DNA from 2 places in the Butyrivibrio fibrisolvens genome. Region 2 is predicted to be linked to the other one. Evidence: predicted binding sites of a transcription regulator. Region 2 holds the regulator's gene; the other holds the start of a gene.

Region 1 (8,999 bases), 1.4 Mb from region 2:
AGTATAATAAATAGGAATGTCAGGGCGAGTAATAGGATCATGGATGTCATTACATATGCAATTACTCCCATGAGAGTAAGGATTGCAAATGTGACCGTGACAATAAGATGGATGAGCCTTTCGTGCTGGAAGAAGGCTATCTGAGTCATGAGATCTTTGTATGCTCTTAGGTATTCTTCGCCGCTGTGGTCAGTGGTGATGAAATCTGCCATATAGGATAGATACTCTTTTAGACGTTTTTCCATACTGATTACCTTAGACATTTACTGATTACTTTCTGCATTCTGATAATAGCTTCTAAAATAATTGTATCACAGGAATGGGGGATTTAGCTTCAATGAAAAAGTTTAAGATCACATTTAATTCACCTGTAGTTCTTGGTTTTATCTTTATAAGTCTTGCAGTATTGCTGCTTGGCTTTGCAACGCTAGGTGTAAGCAACGAGGTTTTGTTTATGACTTATCACTCATCGCTTACCAATCCTCTAACTTACATAAGATTCTTTACTCATGTACTTGGTCACAGCGGATGGGATCATTATATAGGCAATGCTTCTTTTATCCTGCTGCTTGGACCAATGCTTGAAGAAAAGTATGGTTCGAAAAGGATAATGCAGGTCATCCTTATAACAGCCTTTGTAACGGGAGTTGTGAACTATTTCCTGTTCCCAAATGTTGCTTTGTGCGGCGCAAGCGGCGTAGTATTTGCATTTATACTTCTTACATCTTTTACCAGCTTTAGAAATGGTGAGATACCGCTTACATTCATACTGGTAGCGGTGGTATTCTTGGGGCAGCAGGTGTACGAGGGCGTAGTCCTTACGGATGATATCTCGAATATGTCACATGTTATAGGCGGTATCATCGGCGCAGTTGTCGGATTCAAACTCAATAGAAAATAAAACATCTTTTTAATATCACGTTCCAATTAATGCTAAATTCATAGCCATAAAAAAAGTCCTACTTAGCAAAAGAGATAGCTGCTAGGTAGGACTTGATTATTTTTATGCTTCTACGCCTTTATCAGCTAAAAGCTGCTTTAACCTTATGATTTCTTCTGCCTGAGAAGAAATAGTATCATCTTTCTTAAGATTCATCGAATTAGCGATATCAAGCTGTTCTTTAGTAGTATCCAGCTGTTCCTTAGTGGTATCAAGCTGTTCTTTAGTAGTATCAAGCAGTTCTTTAGTAGTATCGAGTTCTTCCTGAAGTTCATCAATCATATATGTAGCTGTATTGTGATCCATGATCTGCAGTTCTTTAGAGAACATATTCATCACTCCTTCGATATTCCTGCACATATCGTACAGGTGGGAATACATGGGTTCAAACTCCGGATATTTACTGATAAGCTCCATAATATACTCTGGCTCATCGCATCCCAGGAAGGTAAGCCATGCATCTAATTTTGTTTTTATTCCTTAATTATGAAGTTTGCATAGGAAAATATCAACTGATTTATAAAATGTATGACTGAACTTTTCCCGTATTTCAAATAAATTAACTTGCGCTCATCCATTTTCCATGATAGCATATTTCTTGTTTGGTTTTCAGCGGTACATCATAAATCGCAATCCAAAACAGATTGATTCCTGGCAAATCGCCTTGAATTCCAATTTTTATTTTGAGCAGTATTAGATGTTGTAGATGCTCTTTCTTTTATTGCTCAAAGGAAAAAAGCAAACAAGAAGGAGACTATTAATGCAAGAAACAACTGAATACAGCTATCTTCAAGCTACTGGAAAGCTTGAATACAACATGACCAACGATTACATGTTCCGAATGGTATTACAAAGGGATGAAGAGACACTTATTGGTCTGATCTGCTCTATCCTTAAACTCCAGAGAGAAAGCGTTCTTAGTGTCAGGATAGAAAATGCAATTGACATGGGAGCAGATGTTACCAGTAAAGAATACCAGTTAGACATTCATGTTTCTCTTAACAACGACAGCTATATCAATCTTGAGATGCAGATTGTAAACTATAAGAACTGGCCGGAACGTTCCCTTTCATACCTATGCAGACGTTTTGATAATGTGTCCAAAGGCAAAGATTATATAACTGTTAAGCCTGTATATCATGTGGGCTTTCTGGATTTTACTCTATTTGAAGATCATCCTGAATTCTTTGGAAAATATCAGATGAGGAACTCAAAAGATAAATATCTCTATACTGACAAGTTTAATTTATATGTGGTAGACTTAAATCATACAGAACTGGCAACTGATGAAGACAGAACCAGTGGTATCGATACGTGGGCAAAACTCTTCAAAGCAACTACCTGGGAGGAAATAAAGATGATAACTAAAGATAATCCATCTATGAATTCTACTGCAGAATCAATTTATCTCTCTAATTCTGACTTTGAGATCAGAGAGCGTTGTCGTATAAGAGAAGATGCCATAATACATGAAAAGCTAGTGGCTGAAAAGCTCGAAGCTCAGGCCGAGACAATTGCTACTCAAGCTGAAGAAATCAATAGATTAAAAAAACTATTAGCAGATAATGGAATACAGGAATAAGTATTGTTCTTCCCAATCAAGGCTTTAATGATGTCGATAGGATTGTTTCCAAGGTCAAATACCTCCCGGAGATAACCAAGAAATATAAGAAACTGTGGGATAGAGAACGAAGCTTCCCGAGAAACGTGGAATTAATAAGTAAAGCCTATAATGTAATGAATAAAAAAGAACTGTGAAAAAGTGATCATCTCATTTTTCACAGTTCTTTATATTTATCCTTCTTATTATGTACTTCAGTTCTTCTTGATTTTCTTCTTCAGCTTTTGATCGTGCTTATCAGATCTTTTTAGCAGTATGATCGTCAGCAAATAATATTCCTCTTACAGGGAAGAGAGCATTGAGAAGTATCTCACCGAATATCACACAGGTAATAACTTCGCCGGCTCCTACTGTAAGCATCATAAAAGGAATCAGGTCTGTCATGCCATAAGCATATTTTAGTACGAACGGAATGATAAGCGCATTGCTTATTACAGGCGGAAGTGAGCAAAGAATCCTGTGTTTTCTAAGAGCATATGTTCCAATACATCCAATAAGTGTTGCTAAGGTTCCAAATATTACATCCGGAAGTGCACTTTGCATCAGGATATTAGACAAAAGACATCCTATTGTAACTCCGGGAATAGCAGCCGGTGTGAAAAATGGGAGGATTGTCAGAGCTTCTGAGAATCTACACTGGATTGCTCCGCTTGCAAGGTCGAATCCCTGCGCGAACATTGTTAATACTACATACAAAGCGCCGATGGCGCCTGCCTGTACGATGTACAGAGTTTTTGATTTCTTCATTTTCTTTCTCCTTTAGTGTACGGCTATGTGCCGATTTTGCGAGTGGGAAGGATTTAACACTCGTATAGCAACAGGTATGATAACACTGAATAAAAGCTTTGTAAAGGCGATACTGATCAGACTAAAAATATATAATTACTAAAACTTCCCACTTGGACGGACCAACATCCTCAAAGCTTTTACAAGGGCAAGCAGTATATAGAAATTAACTTATCTAAGAATTATTTCCGGATGAAGTAAATTAATCATAATGATATAATGATAGTGCGAGATATTATGCATACTAATTGTATTACTTGGAGGTATTTATGGGAGATAAGTTATTGCCGCTTGTTACGAGGCATTTTTTGATACAGCCTCAGAGTGTTGATAAACTCTGGGAAGAAGAATGGTCAGTTACCCTTAGAGATGATGCTGATAAGAAGGTAGGGAGATTTCATTTTGAAGAGGCCGGAATTGATGGGGAAGTAACGCTTTTACTGGATATTGAACCTGCATACCAAAAGCCCTCTCTTGGTGCTGAAATATACTCTGCTATAGCAAGTTTTGTGTTTAAATTCCAGGAACTTAAGGTAGTCAGAACGTCTTGCAGGCATGAGGATGATGATCTTGTACATAGCCTTGAAAAGGCTGGTTATGTAAGGCGCAAGAACAGGGATGGACGTGACTTTTATTCGATCACAAAACAGAAGACATCCTGGACAGGCCTTTACATGATATTAGGTCTTGTTGCAGGTTTGATCATTGGAATCACTATATCTAATCTCTGGGTTGGAACTTTTTCTGGAATAATAATAGGGACAGTAATCGGATATCTGATTGATAAGAAAGCGTGAATATACCGGATTTGTCGAGACTTTATGACGATATATGTTTTTTCATAGACTGATTATTTTTCTTATATAAATGGACCGGTACTTGCAGGAACATGGTGGGGGACATAGATGGACATTGCGGTTTTTAGCGATATACATGCCAATCACAGCGCCTTTCAGGCTTGTTTTGACAAGGCCTGTGAGAAGGGAATTACCAATTTCGTACTTCTGGGAGATTATGTAACGGACTGTCCCAATCCTCAGAAAACTATGGAAATGATATACATGATGCAGAAGTTTTTTAACGTCTGGATTGTGAGAGGTAACCGCGAAGAGTATCTTCTTGATTATAGGAAAAAGGGCGAGTCAGGATGGAAGAAGGGTTCTGCCAGCGGTACGCTTTTGTATACTTATAATAATATGACAGACAGGGACTTTAACTTTTTTGACTCACTTCCTATATATTCGATGTGGAAGCAGAAGGGTATGCCTTCTTTTGAGCTATGCCACGGATCGCCCAATTCTTCAAGGGAATTCATGATGGGTAAGAGCCGTACTACAAGGCGTATTGTGGCTCAGCTAAGGTCTGATTTTATCCTGCATGGTCATCATCATGAGCAGGAGACTTACACCTATAGAGACAAGAAAGCTGTCAATCCGGGCTCTATAGGCATTCCCTGGAACTATGGCGGCAAGACACAGTTTGCCATAATTCATGATGAAGGAGACAGATGGGAAGAAGAATACTTTCAGCTTGATTATGACAGAAAAGAGATTCTGTCTGAGTTTATGTCATCAGGCCTTATGGAGATGGCGCCTGCCTGGGCAGCAGTTACAATGCATACTATAAGAACAGGTGTGGATCTTAATCAGACAATCCTTATGAGAGCAACTCAGCTGTGCGAGCAGGAAAGAGGAGAAGCCCGTTGGCCGGATATCCCTGAGAGGTACTGGGCTCTCGCCCTTAAAGAGAACTATATAGATATGCATGGAAAAGATATACCTCATAGGTAGATTTTTAAACTTCCCACAAAAGCCAGACGCAGATTCAAGGGTAGGAGTCTGTCTGGTAAGTGGGAAGTCTGCAAGTAAATCAGATAATAAAGAGCTCGAAGCTTTGTAATAACAAGGCCTGTCAAAAATAAAAAAAGAATAAACAAAGGATTATAAAAGAAGGACACAATCTTCAAAGCCGCTCTGGAAGCGCGTTTGAAGGGGTGTCCTTTTTTGATGACAAAAGGTCAAGAAGCAAATGAGAGAAAACGAGAGAATATAAGAGATATTACGAGAAAAGACTACAATATCCACCTGTAAATCAATTTGCAACATAAAAGCCGCAACATTATTATATATTTTGTGGTTAGCACTCAGGGAGTTTGAGTGCTAACAATTCTATAAGACTTAAGTTTTAGTCTAAAGTTAACAAGCACAGATATGATTGTTAATCTTTAAAAAAGCAAATTATATATCTATATAAAGGAGGCTTTATCATGAAATTAACACCACTTGGAGACAGAGTTGTATTAAAGCAGCTTGAAGCAGAGGAGACAACAGCATCAGGAATCGTTCTTCCTGGAAAGGAAAAAGAGAAACCTCAGCAGGCTGAAGTTATAGCTGTTGGACCTGGCGGAGTTGTTGATGGCAAAGAAGTCAAGATGGAAGTTAAAGTCGGACAGAAGGTCATTTATTCTAAATATGCAGGAACAGAAGTTAAGCTTGATGAAGAGACATTCATCATTGTAAAGCAGAACGACATTCTTGCAACAGTTGACTAAATCAAAAATTGCAAAGAAGATTTTGTCTATTTGTTTTCGGATAAAAAGAAGATCTGGAATACAGATGATAAACAGTCTTTATATGAAGCAGGATCATATCCTGCAAACTAGATAATATATTATGGAGGTCATGTATCATGGCAAAGACAATTAAATCAGGTGATGATGCTCGTATGGCAATGGTTGCAGGCGTTAACAAGCTTGCAGATACAGTAGGTGTAACAATCGGACCTAAGGGAAGAAACGTTGTAATAGACAAGTCTTACGGTGCTCCTACAATCACAAACGATGGTGTTACTATCGCTAAGGAGATCGAACTTGAAGATCCATATGAAAACATGGGTGCTCAGCTTGTTAAGGAAGTTGCTACAAAGACTAATGATGTAGCAGGTGACGGTACAACAACAGCTACAGTTCTTGCTCAGGCAATGATCAACGAAGGTATGAAGAACCTTGCTGCAGGTGCTAACCCGATCGTCCTTCGTAAAGGTATGAAGAAGGCTACAGACGCTACAGTAGAAGCTGTTAAGAAGATGGCTACAAAGGTAAGCGGCAAGGAGCAGATCGAAAGAGTAGCAGCAGTTTCATCAGGTGATGATGAAGTTGGTAAGATGATCGCTGACGCTATGGAAAAGGTTTCTAACGACGGCGTTATCACAATCGAAGAGTCCAAGACAATGCAGACAGAGCTTGACCTTGTTGAAGGTATGGAATTTGACAGAGGTTACATCTCAGCTTACATGGCAACAGACATGGACAAGATGGAAGCTAACCTTGAAGAGCCTGCAATCCTTATCACAGATAAGAAGATCTCTAACATCAACGACATCCTTCCTCTTCTTGAGCAGGTTGTTAAGACAGGCCAGAAGCTCCTCATCATCGCTGAAGACGTTGAAGGTGAAGCTCTTACAACACTTATTGTTAACAAACTCCGTGGAACATTCAATGTAGTTGCAGTTAAGGCTCCTGGCTATGGCGACAGACGTAAAGAGATGCTTCAGGATATCGCAATCCTCACAGGTGGTAAGGTTATCTCATCTGACCTTGGTCTTGAACTTAAGGATACAACACTTGATGACCTTGGACGTGCTAAGAGTGTTAAGGTTACTAAGGAGAAGACAACAATCGTTGATGGTGAAGGCGACAAGGCTGACATCGATTCAAGAGTTGCTCAGATCAAGAAGCAGATCGAAGATACAACATCTGATTTTGATAGAGAGAAGCTTCAGGAAAGACTTGCTAAGCTCGCTGGCGGTGTTGCAGTTATCCGCGTAGGTGCTGCTACAGAGACAGAGATGAAGGAAGCTAAGTACAGAATGGAAGATGCTCTCAATGCTACACGTGCAGCTGTAGAGGAAGGTATCATCTTCGGCGGTGGTAGCGCATACATCCACGCTTCTAAGGAAGCTGCTAAGTCTCTTGAGAACCTTGAAGGTGATGAGAAGACAGGTGCTAAGATCGTTCTTAAAGCTCTTGAAGCTCCTCTTTTCCGCATCGCAACTAACGCAGGTCTTGATGGATCCGTTATCGTAAATAAGGTAAAAGAGTCTGAAGTTGGAGTTGGTTTCAATGCATATAAGGAAGAGTATGTAGATATGGTTAAGGATGGTATCCTTGATCCTGCTAAGGTTACAAGATCAGCTCTTCAGAATGCTACATCAGTTGCTTCTTCATTCCTTACAACAGAAGCTGCTGTAGCAACAATCAAAGAGCCTGTACCGGCAGCTCCAGCTCCTCAGCCAGGAATGTATTAATTAACTGATGGCGGAAGCTCTTAGTTTTTAAGAAGACCTTGAACATTCATAGAAATGGCAGGAGACTTCATATAAGTTAAGATATATTTTGCACCACGACTATATCAATACGATATGATCGTGGTGCATTTTTTGCCCTATATTATGCAGTTTTGATGAGGTGATCATAATAAAAATGCGTAGTATCTTGCTTTACAAGCGTTTTCTTGGTAAAATTACCAATATATGTCTAGTATAATCAGTAAAATGTTATAATAATTATTTAAAAGCGATAACATTTAGACTGGTGATCATTAGAAGTGCATTATAAGTCAAGGATTTTGAAAATTACACGTTCTTGAAAGCGCATTATGACGTTATTGCACAATCTATAATATGTTAAATAATGATGTTAACTAAAAGGTATATTATAAGGATTTGATCCTTCACCTTTATAAACTATCATCATTTTATAATAATCATTCATTGATTATGGAAAAGAGGAATAATGAAAGAATTAAAAGACTATGTACGTACAATACCTAACTTCCCTGAAGAAGGAATTATGTTCAGGGATATCACTACAGTAATGCAGGATCCGGATGGACTCAAGCTTGCTATTGATACAATGCAGGACCTTGTTAAGGATCTTGATTTTGATGTAGTAGTAGGAGCAGAGTCTAGAGGATTCATTTTTGGAACACCTATTGCATATAATCTCCACAAACCATTTGTACTTATCCGTAAGAAGGGTAAGCTTCCTGCAGAGACAGTATCTATTGATTATGATCTTGAGTATGGCAAGGCTACTCTTGAGATGCACAAGGATTCTGTTAAGCCTGGTCAGAAGGTTCTCATCGTAGATGACCTTATCGCTACAGGCGGAACAACAGAAGCTATGATCAAGCTTGTTGAGTCTCTCGGCGGAGAAGTTGCAGGTGTCCTTGTAATGATGGAGCTTGCAGGACTTAACGGAAGACAGAAGATCGCCGGTTACAGACTTGATTCTGCTGTCGTATACGAGGGCAAGTAATTGGAAGATTAATCATAAGATTAACTCCGAGAGATTAATCATTTATATTTTGTGATTAACTTCGAGAGATTAATATCATTTTCATAGATATTGATCTAAGTATATGCATTTTCTATAAAACTAAAAGATTGGCGCAAGAGGGAAAATGTTAGAACAAAGATTTGATGACGGTAAAATTGAATCAATTGAAGAGTTTCAGCCACCGGAAAGGCTTTATGAAGGTCTGATCGCCAGGGTACAGAAGTATCATCCATCTGATGATATCACCATGATCGAGAAGGCTTATAATATAGCGCGCGAAGCTCACAAAGATCAGCTTCGCAAATCCGGAGAGC
Region 2 (8,999 bases):
CAGGGAACTCTTGGAAGTTTTGGAACCAATCTTCCTATCAGGGATTTCTGCGTTTCATCACAGGGGGTAGTTGCGGTCATTCTTGACGATGATGATATAACAAGGATCAAGCTTTTTGATACATCGGGCAAGGAACTTGCAGCTATCAAGGCTACTATGGCCAACAGTGGATATCCTACCAGCATGTCCTTGTCTCCCAATGCTGAGCTTTTGGCAGTATGTTATCTGAAAGAGTCGGGAGGTTCTATTCTGACAGGCGTTACCTTCTTTAACTTTGGAGCTGTAGGTCAGAATGAGACAGATAACATGGTAAGCTCATTCAAGTATGAAGATACTATCATCCCATATGATGTGTTTCTTGATTCAAGTACTAATATGGCTGTATCTGATAAGAGTATAGTCTTCTACAAGGGTGAGGATGTTCCTAATGACCCTGTTGTCAATGAGATCGGTGAGACTGAGATCATGAGCGTTTATAACAACGAAGACTACGCAGGCATCATATGCGCCGGAACAGCAGAAGAGGGAGCTTATAAACTTACAGTCTACAATACTTCAGGTAAGGATATTCTGGAGAAGTATTTTGATCTTGATTATACTGATATGTTCTTCTCAGATGATCAGTTTGTTGTGTACAATGACAAGCACTGGCAGTTATATGGAATAGATGGAACTCTTCGATTTGAAGGGGAGTTTGATGAAAGTATAAAGGCAATCATCCCTGGACCTAGCAGGAACAGATTTACTATAGTGACAGCTGATTCGATAGATCAGATAGAACTGAGATAGAACTAATATAGAACCGAGATAGAACTAATACAGAACTGAGATAGAACTATATAGAACTAAGACTGATCTTTACATATATAGTAAGAGCATAAAAAAGAGTCATTTGGTATAATATATTATTTTGATAGCAAATATACAAAAAATATATTACCCCAAATGGCTCTTTGTTTGTATTTGGAGATATCAAATCATTGACATTGTAACGAAATTGCGATAAACTCGAAAACGTAAGTATTTTAGTTCAAACAGATTCACTGTATTTTTTTCCAAAACATCTTTTAATAATTGACCTTGCGACTTGTAAGGCATGCTTGTGCATGGGGAGGATTCCAATATGATAGAAAGCAAAGACACTCAGGTAAGACCTACAGCAACTATAAAATCCATTGTAAAGGCTGCAGTGATAGAGCAGAGTGAGAAGGCAGCAGCACTTGCCAAAGAGGAAAAGGCAAAGCAGGAAGAAGCTGGTATCAAAGTTATAAAGCTTGAAAAAGGTGCAGTAAAAAAGGCTAAAGAGGCTAAAGCTTCTGTATCAAAGAAAGCTGCAGAAGAAGATAAGAAGATAAAGGAAAAGGCTGCAAAGGTAGAAAAAGAAACCAAAAAGAAGGTAGCCAAGGCTAAGAAAGAAGCATCTGAAGTTAAGAAAGATGTAGTGAAAAATGCAACTTCAGCTAAAAAAGAAGAAAAGAAGATAGCTGAAGCTAAGGATGAAGTAAAAGAAAAAGCTACAGCTGTAAAAACGGAAGCGCCTAAAACTGAGGCTTCTAAAAAAGAAACTCCCAAAAAAGAAGCTTCTAAAAAGGTAGCATCTAAGAAGGCAGTTAATACAAAGAAAGAGGTTGTAAAGAAAATCTCTGATATAAAGCAAGAGACAGTAAAGAAAGCTAAAGAAGTCAAGAAGGAAGTGGCAAAGAAGGCAGAATCAGTAAAAGATACTGTGGTTAAAGACACTGCTGCAAAGGATACTGCTGCTAAAACTAAAGAACCTGAGGTCAAGCTTGTACTACAGTATCGCGATTATGATATAGAGCAGAGTGTTCTTTATAATAAAGCAAGAGCTGTTATTGGTGATAAGTTTGAATCTGTAAAGAACCTTAACCTTTATGTTAAGCCTGAAGAAGGTAAGGTATATTTTGTTGCAGATGAAGAGACTGGAAGTTTTGATCTGTAACAAGTCCTAAATTGCCCCATATCTTTTTTGTTTTTTTAAGAAGCGTAGATCCTATAAGGATTTGCGCTTCTTTATATTTTCTTTAGACTTTTTATTTATTAGTCGGTTGACAGTATAGTTTTAAAGTGATAATTTAACGTATGTAAGATGTTAGCACTCAAGTCGAGTGAGTGCTAACATCGGATGAGAAGAGGTAATCATTTGGAACTTACAGAGCGTAAGAAAACAATTCTAAATGCAATCGTTCGTAATTATCTGGAGACCGGAGAGCCGGTTGGAAGCAGGACGATTTCCAAGTATACGGATCTGAACCTTTCATCTGCGACTATCCGCAATGAGATGGCAGACCTTGAAGAGATGGGACTTATATTACAGCCACACACTTCTGCAGGACGTATACCATCCGATCAGGGCTATCGTATCTATGTAGATGATATGCTCGCCCAGAAGGAGAAGGAAGTCGACAGCATGCGTGAGATGCTTCTTGATAAGGAAGAGAAGCTTGAGAATCTTCTTAAGCATGTTGCAAGACAGCTTGCGGACAATACCAATTATGCGACCATGGTTTCAACACCTACCATGAGCAAGAACAAGCTCAAATTCCTTCAGATAAGCAGAGTGGATGCTGATCATCTTCTGGCTACCATAGTTCTTGAAGGCAATCTTATCAAGAACAAGATGATACCGGTTGAGGAAGAGCTTGATGATGCGACAATCCTTAAGCTCAACATGATCCTGAATACGAACCTGAGCGGTATATCAGTTGAGAATATCAACCTTGGCCTTATCGCAGCTCTCAAAGCGCAGGCTGGTATCCACTCCGAGATTGTAGGTCATGTGATAGACGCAGCTGCAGAGTCCATAAGAGCCGATGAGGAGCTTGAGATATATACAAGCGGTACCAACAATATCCTGAAATATCCCGAACTTTCAGATAATAAAAAGGCGAGTGAACTTATCAATACATTTGAAGAAAAGAGTGATCTTACAAGTCTTGTAGAAAGTTCTCTTAGTGCTACGGAACACGGGATTCAGGTTTATATAGGCAATGAAACACCGGTAGATACTATGAAGGATTGCAGCGTAGTTACAGCAACCTACGAACTTGCCGAAGGTATGAGAGGCACAGTCGGTATCATAGGCCCCAAGCGAATGGACTATGACAAGGTCATATCTACACTTAAGGAAATGATGCATCAGCTGGATGATCTTTATAAGAAGAACGACTAGCTATTTTCATATAATAAATAGTAATAAAGGAGAATCAACTTGAGTCAGGAAAAGGAAATCAAAAAAGAGCAGGAAGAAGTAGAAGAAGCTCTTAAAGAAAACGAAGCTCAATCAGGAGATGCGGTTGAGAACGAAAATACTGCAGAAGCATCAAAAGAAACAGCTGATGCAGATACTACAGATAAGGCTTCTGAAGAAGTCAAGGAAGAGGGCAAGAAATCTCTTTTTGGAAAAAAGAAAAATCCTCTTCAGGACAAGCTTGACGACATGACAGACAAGTACAAGCGTCAGCTTGCAGAGTTCGAGAACTTCCGTAACAGAACTGAGAAAGAGAAGTCTCAGATGTTCGATGCAGGAGCAGGCAATGTACTTACCAAGATACTTCCTGTTGTAGATAACTTCGAAAGAGGTCTTGCAGCAGTTCCGGAAGATAAGAAAGATGATTCTCTTGTACAGGGATTTGACATGATCTACAAGCAGCTTTTAAAGACTCTTGAAGACATGGATGTTAAGCCGATAGAAGCTCTTGGCAAAGAGTTTGATCCTAATCTCCACAACGCAGTAATGCAGGTAGAGAGCGATGAGTACGAAGAAGGAATTGTCGCACAGGAGCTCCAGAAGGGCTATACATATCACGATACAGTTATCCGTCACTCAATGGTGGCTGTTGCTAAATAGAGGAGATAGAGATTGTCTTCGATGTTTTTGCCAAGAAGGCATTTATGATCACAAAGCTTTACACATCTCCGATTTCCCAGTAGGGATAGATCAAAAATAAGATGAAATAGTTATGGAGGTAAATTAACTATGGGTAAAATCATTGGTATCGACCTTGGTACTACAAATAGCTGCGTAGCAGTCATGGAAGGTGGAAAGCCTACCGTTATAGCAAATGCAGAAGGTGCTAGAACAACTCCTTCAGTTGTAGCTTTTACTAAGAATGGTGAGAGACTTGTAGGTGAACCTGCTAAGCGTCAGGCTGTTACAAATGCAGATCACACAATTTCTTCAATCAAGAGAGATATGGGTACAGACAATGGCCGTAACATCGATGGCAAGAAGTACTCACCAGAGCAGATCTCTGCTATGATTCTTCAGAAGCTCAAGAAGGATGCTGAGGACTACCTTGGAGAGTCTGTATCACAGGCAGTTATCACAGTTCCTGCATACTTCAATGATGCTCAGCGTCAGGCTACTAAGAACGCTGGTAAGATCGCAGGTCTTGAAGTAGAGCGTATTATCAACGAGCCTACAGCTGCAGCTCTTGCTTATGGTCTTGACAATGAGAAAGAGCAGAAGATCATGGTATATGACCTCGGTGGTGGTACATTTGATGTATCTATTATCGAGATTGGTGATGGTGTCATCGAAGTTCTTTCTACAAACGGTGATACACACCTTGGTGGTGATGACTTCGATAACAGGATCATCGACTGGATGGTAGAAGAGTTCAAGGCTAAGGAAGGCGTAGACCTTTCAGGCGATAAGATGGCTATGCAGAGACTTAAGGAAGCTGCAGAGAAGGCTAAGAAGGAACTCTCTTCTTCTACAACAACTAACATCAACCTTCCTTTCATCACAGCAACAGCAGAAGGCCCTAAGCACTTCGATATGGATCTTACAAGAGCTAAGTTCGAAGAACTTATCCATGATCTTGTAGAGAGAACAGCTATTCCTGTTCAGAATGCTATGAGAGATGCAGGTCTTACAAATGCAGACCTTGGTAAAGTCCTCCTTGTTGGTGGTTCTACACGTGTTCCTTGCGTAGTAGAGAAGGTTAAGCAGCTCACAGGTCAGGAGCCTTCCAAGAACCTTAACCCTGATGAATGCGTAGCAGTAGGTGCAGGTATCCAGGGTGGTAAGCTTAATAACGAAGCTGGTACAGGAGATATCCTTCTTCTTGATGTAACTCCACTTTCACTTTCTATCGAGACAATGGGTGGTATCGCTACAAAGCTTATCGAGCGTAATACAACTATTCCTACCAAGAAGAGCCAGATCTTCTCAACAGCAGCTGATAACCAGACAGCAGTTGATATCAACGTACTTCAGGGTGAGAGACAGTTCGCAAGAGACAACAAGTCACTTGGTCAGTTCCGTCTTGATGGTATCCCTCCGGCAAGAAGAGGTATGCCTCAGATCGAAGTTACATTCGATATCGATGCTAACGGTATCGTTAACGTATCTGCTAAGGATCTTGGTACAGGTAAAGAGCAGCACATCACAATCACATCCGGCACTAACATGTCTGATGATGATATCGATAAGGCTATCAAAGAGGCTCAGGAATATGAGGCTCAGGACAAGAAGCGTAAGGAAGGCATCGATGCAAGAAACGAAGCTGATTCCTTCGTATTCCAGACAGAGCAGGCTCTTAAGGATGCAGGCGACAAGATCGATGCAACTGCTAAGTCAACTGTAGAAGCTGATCTTACAGATCTTAAAGCTACACTTGATGCTACTAAGGACAAGGAACTTACTGATGAAGAGATCGACAAGATCAAGACTCAGAAAGAAAAGCTCATGACAGATGCTCAGCAGCTCTTCTCAAAGATGTATGAGAATATGCAGCAGCAGGCTGGCCCTCAGGCTGGTCCTGGACCTGATATGGGTGGCGCAGCAGGCAGCCAGACTCAGAACAATGATGATGTAGTTGACGGAGACTACAGAGAAGTATAAGGTATATAAGGTCGGTGACTTTGTATACGATGATCAGATGATCATTATTAATGAAATTAACCCCGAGCTGCTTAAATGGCAGCTCGTGGGTATTTTGCGCTAAGGAAAGGTATTATGGCAGATCAGAAACGCGATTATTATGAAGTGCTTGGAGTAGGCAAAGGTGCCTCGGATGAAGAGATCAAGAAAGCATACAGGGTACTTGCTAAGAAATATCATCCAGATATGAATCCCGGTGATGCTAATGCAGCTGAAAAGTTCAAAGAGGCTTCCGAAGCTTATGCTGTACTTTCAGATCCTGAGAAGAGACGCCAGTATGATCAGTTCGGTCATGCTGCATTTGAAGGTGGCGGAGCAGGATTTAACGGTGGCGGATTTGATTTCTCCGGCGCTGATTTTAGTGATATATTTGGTGACATATTTGGTGAATTCTTTGGTGGTGGAAGGAGTCGTGGCGCTCGTTCCGGACCTGCTAAGGGAGCTAATATACGTGCCAGCGTAAGGATTACATTTATGGAATCCATCACAGGCACAGAAAAAGAACTTACTCTTAATTTGAAAGATCCTTGCCCGACATGTAAAGGTACAGGCGCTAAGCCAGGTACTACGCCACAGATGTGTCCTAAGTGCGGTGGTAAGGGACAGGTTGTATTCACACAGCAGTCGCTTTTTGGAACCGTCCGCAATGTTCAGACATGTCCTGAGTGTGGTGGATCAGGCAAGATTATTAAAGATAAATGTGCAGACTGCGGCGGAACAGGTTATAAGACAAGCCGTAAGACCATTAAGGTTACTATCCCTGCAGGTATTGATAACGGACAGAGCGTTCGTATAAGAGAAAAGGGTGAGCCCGGTATCAACGGAGGACCAAGAGGTGATCTTCTTGTAGAAGTTCTGGTATCAAGTCATCCTACATTCCAGAGAGAGGATTATGATATCTTCTCAGTTGTAGATATGTCATATGCAGTTGCTGCTCTGGGCGGATCTGTTGTGATCGACACTGTTGACGGCAGAGTAGTATATGATGTTAAGCCGGGTACTCAGACTGGAGCAAGAATAAGACTTAGAGGTAAGGGTGTTCCGTCACTTCGTGACAAGGACATACGAGGAGACCACTATGTAACTCTTGTTGTTAAGACTCCTGAGCGCCTTTCCAAGGAAGCCAAAGAGCTCCTTACTAAGTTTGATGAACTTACAGGTGACAGCCTTAATGAGGCAGAGAGACTTACATCGGATGGTTCTGATGACAAGGACGGCAAAGACAAAAAGAAGAAAAAAGGCTTCTGGAATAAATAAAGATAACTTTATAGGGGTGTCGCATAAAATAGCGGCACCCTCTTGTTATTAATAGCTTCACGGGTTCTGTAATTGGACTCTTAAGCTGAATTCTACTTTACTGCAGGAGATGAGGCATTTGCCATGATATTTACCTGCAAGCTCCTGAATGATCTTAAGACCATAACCGTGACTTACCTTATCCTTTTTGGTCGTGGAAATAAGATTTCCGCGTATATGGCGCTGTACAAGCACAGGATTGACTACGGAAATAGTAGTGAAGTTGCGTGTTCTGACTGCCTTGACATTAATATAAGGATTTTCAATGTTTTCACAGGCTTCCAGCGCATTATCAAGAGCATTGGCAAGAATGGAGCATATATCAGGGGCAGGCATATCGGTAAGCCCTGCCAGTGATCCTTCATAGCCAAAGGTAATGCCCTTTTTGTTTGCAATCTCCATTCTGCTGGTCAGGATTATATCAGCAATATTATTGCCGCTAATAGGAACAGGAGCGGCAGGAAGGCTGGCAGTAAGATCTTTAGTATATTTTTTGATTTCATTGTAATTACCGTCTTCAGCCAGTGTTTCGATTATTGCCATATGTTTTTTGAGATCATGTCTCTTTTTCCTGATCTCATCTTCTTGCAGCTGGAGGTTCTGCATAGCGTCCAGCTGAGTCTGCAGATAGGTCATATGAATTCTTGCAAGCGTCTCATTCTCAAGACGGATTCTTTTTTCAAACAAACTGTAAATATAGAATACAATGCAGCTGACATATGCTATAGGCAGGAAGAACCTCCAGAATATATCAGCAAATCCCAAATAGTCGCTTGTTGCGAATAACATAGTACACAGCGCCAGTATCAGCATTGTAAGGCAGAACAGTATCATTGCCAGCGCGATTTCTCTTAACGTAATATGAAAGACCAGTCCTTTCTTTTGGGAAATGATGTGTATTGTCACAAGAATCAGCATGATAGTCAGGTCTGTAATGACATCAGAGAGTTTCAGTGTCAGGTAAAAGCAGGAAAATGAATCATCCACATACGGGAATACTGTCGTGAAAATATATGATGGCATTATTGAAAAAACGGTATATAAGAAAAAAGTCGGAATGGTCAAAAGAACATCCGTAAGCTTAAGTGAACTAAGTCCCAGAATAGTCAGATATACCATTGCAAGGACCATGATCATATAAAGTGATGGTATTGGGATGAAAATATTAGTTATGAATAAAACGAGAAAATAGGACGGGAAGAGCAGATACAGCCTTTTTCCTGAAATATCAAGATGCCCCCCGCAGAAGTACTGGAGGAGCAATATAAGTTCAGTGCAGGCTATAGCATTTGAAATTGCGGCAATTACATAAGGGCCAAAAAGATCAATGATATGGAGATTCATAATTAACCTCATGTCGCGAGGAAAGCGAGTGACTAATGGTTCAAATTGATGGAGCTCGCGTCATCAATTTGGGTTTGAAAGTGGAACACTTTCAAACTTAACCTCATACTTATTCTCCTGAAATAAATGCATTGAAGGCAGATTCAAAGTCCTTGTATCTGCGCCTGCTAAGAGTCAGTGTGTTTCCATTATCAAGTGTTATGTGTGAAGAATCATACTGCGAGATTCTCTCAAGATTAACAAGAATGCTGCGGTGTATTCTGCAGAAATGCTGCCCGGAAAGTTCTTCTTCAAAATCAGTCAGGTTCTTTCTGACAGTTATAGAATCATCATCCGTATAAACAGCTGTATCCTTGTTGTTGGCTTCTATATAGAGAATATCAGCAGTGTTTAGAATCATTGATCCAAATGATGCATCGATACGAAGTAAGCGCTTTTTCTTACTGTGAAT

Evidence for each region. The regulator HrcA, encoded in region 2, represses chaperone genes, less so after heat shock. The targets are predictions, from matches to a motif close to TGTTAGCACTCNNNNNNNNNGAGTGCTAACA.
Region 1: the regulator HrcA is predicted to act here: its motif matches at 5,482-5,512, upstream of I7804_RS12740 (co-chaperone GroES).

Annotation. Positions count from the first base shown of each region.
Region 1 covers NZ_CP065800.1:3,053,382-3,062,380, reverse strand. Annotated here, with positions in the region: gene I7804_RS12775 (hypothetical protein) at 1-263, opposite strand, end outside; gene I7804_RS12770 (rhomboid family intramembrane serine protease) at 338-901, shown strand; gene I7804_RS12765 (coiled-coil domain-containing protein) at 1,004-1,357, opposite strand; gene I7804_RS12760 (Rpn family recombination-promoting nuclease/putative transposase) at 1,701-2,522, shown strand; gene I7804_RS12755 (QueT transporter family protein) at 2,799-3,308, opposite strand; gene I7804_RS12750 (hypothetical protein) at 3,617-4,144, shown strand; gene I7804_RS12745 (metallophosphoesterase family protein) at 4,253-5,137, shown strand; gene I7804_RS12740 (co-chaperone GroES) at 5,614-5,898, shown strand; gene groL (chaperonin GroEL) at 6,036-7,652, shown strand; gene I7804_RS12730 (adenine phosphoribosyltransferase) at 8,140-8,664, shown strand; gene I7804_RS12725 (RelA/SpoT family protein) at 8,810-8,999, shown strand, end outside.
Region 2 covers NZ_CP065800.1:359,888-368,886, reverse strand. Annotated here, with positions in the region: gene I7804_RS01495 (DUF5711 family protein) at 1-789, shown strand, start outside; gene I7804_RS01490 (DUF6465 family protein) at 1,124-1,960, shown strand; gene hrcA (heat-inducible transcriptional repressor HrcA) at 2,144-3,190, shown strand; gene grpE (nucleotide exchange factor GrpE) at 3,230-3,868, shown strand; gene dnaK (molecular chaperone DnaK) at 3,998-5,869, shown strand; gene dnaJ (molecular chaperone DnaJ) at 5,984-7,165, shown strand; gene I7804_RS01465 (sensor histidine kinase) at 7,223-8,560, opposite strand; gene I7804_RS01460 (LytR/AlgR family response regulator transcription factor) at 8,658-8,999, opposite strand, start outside.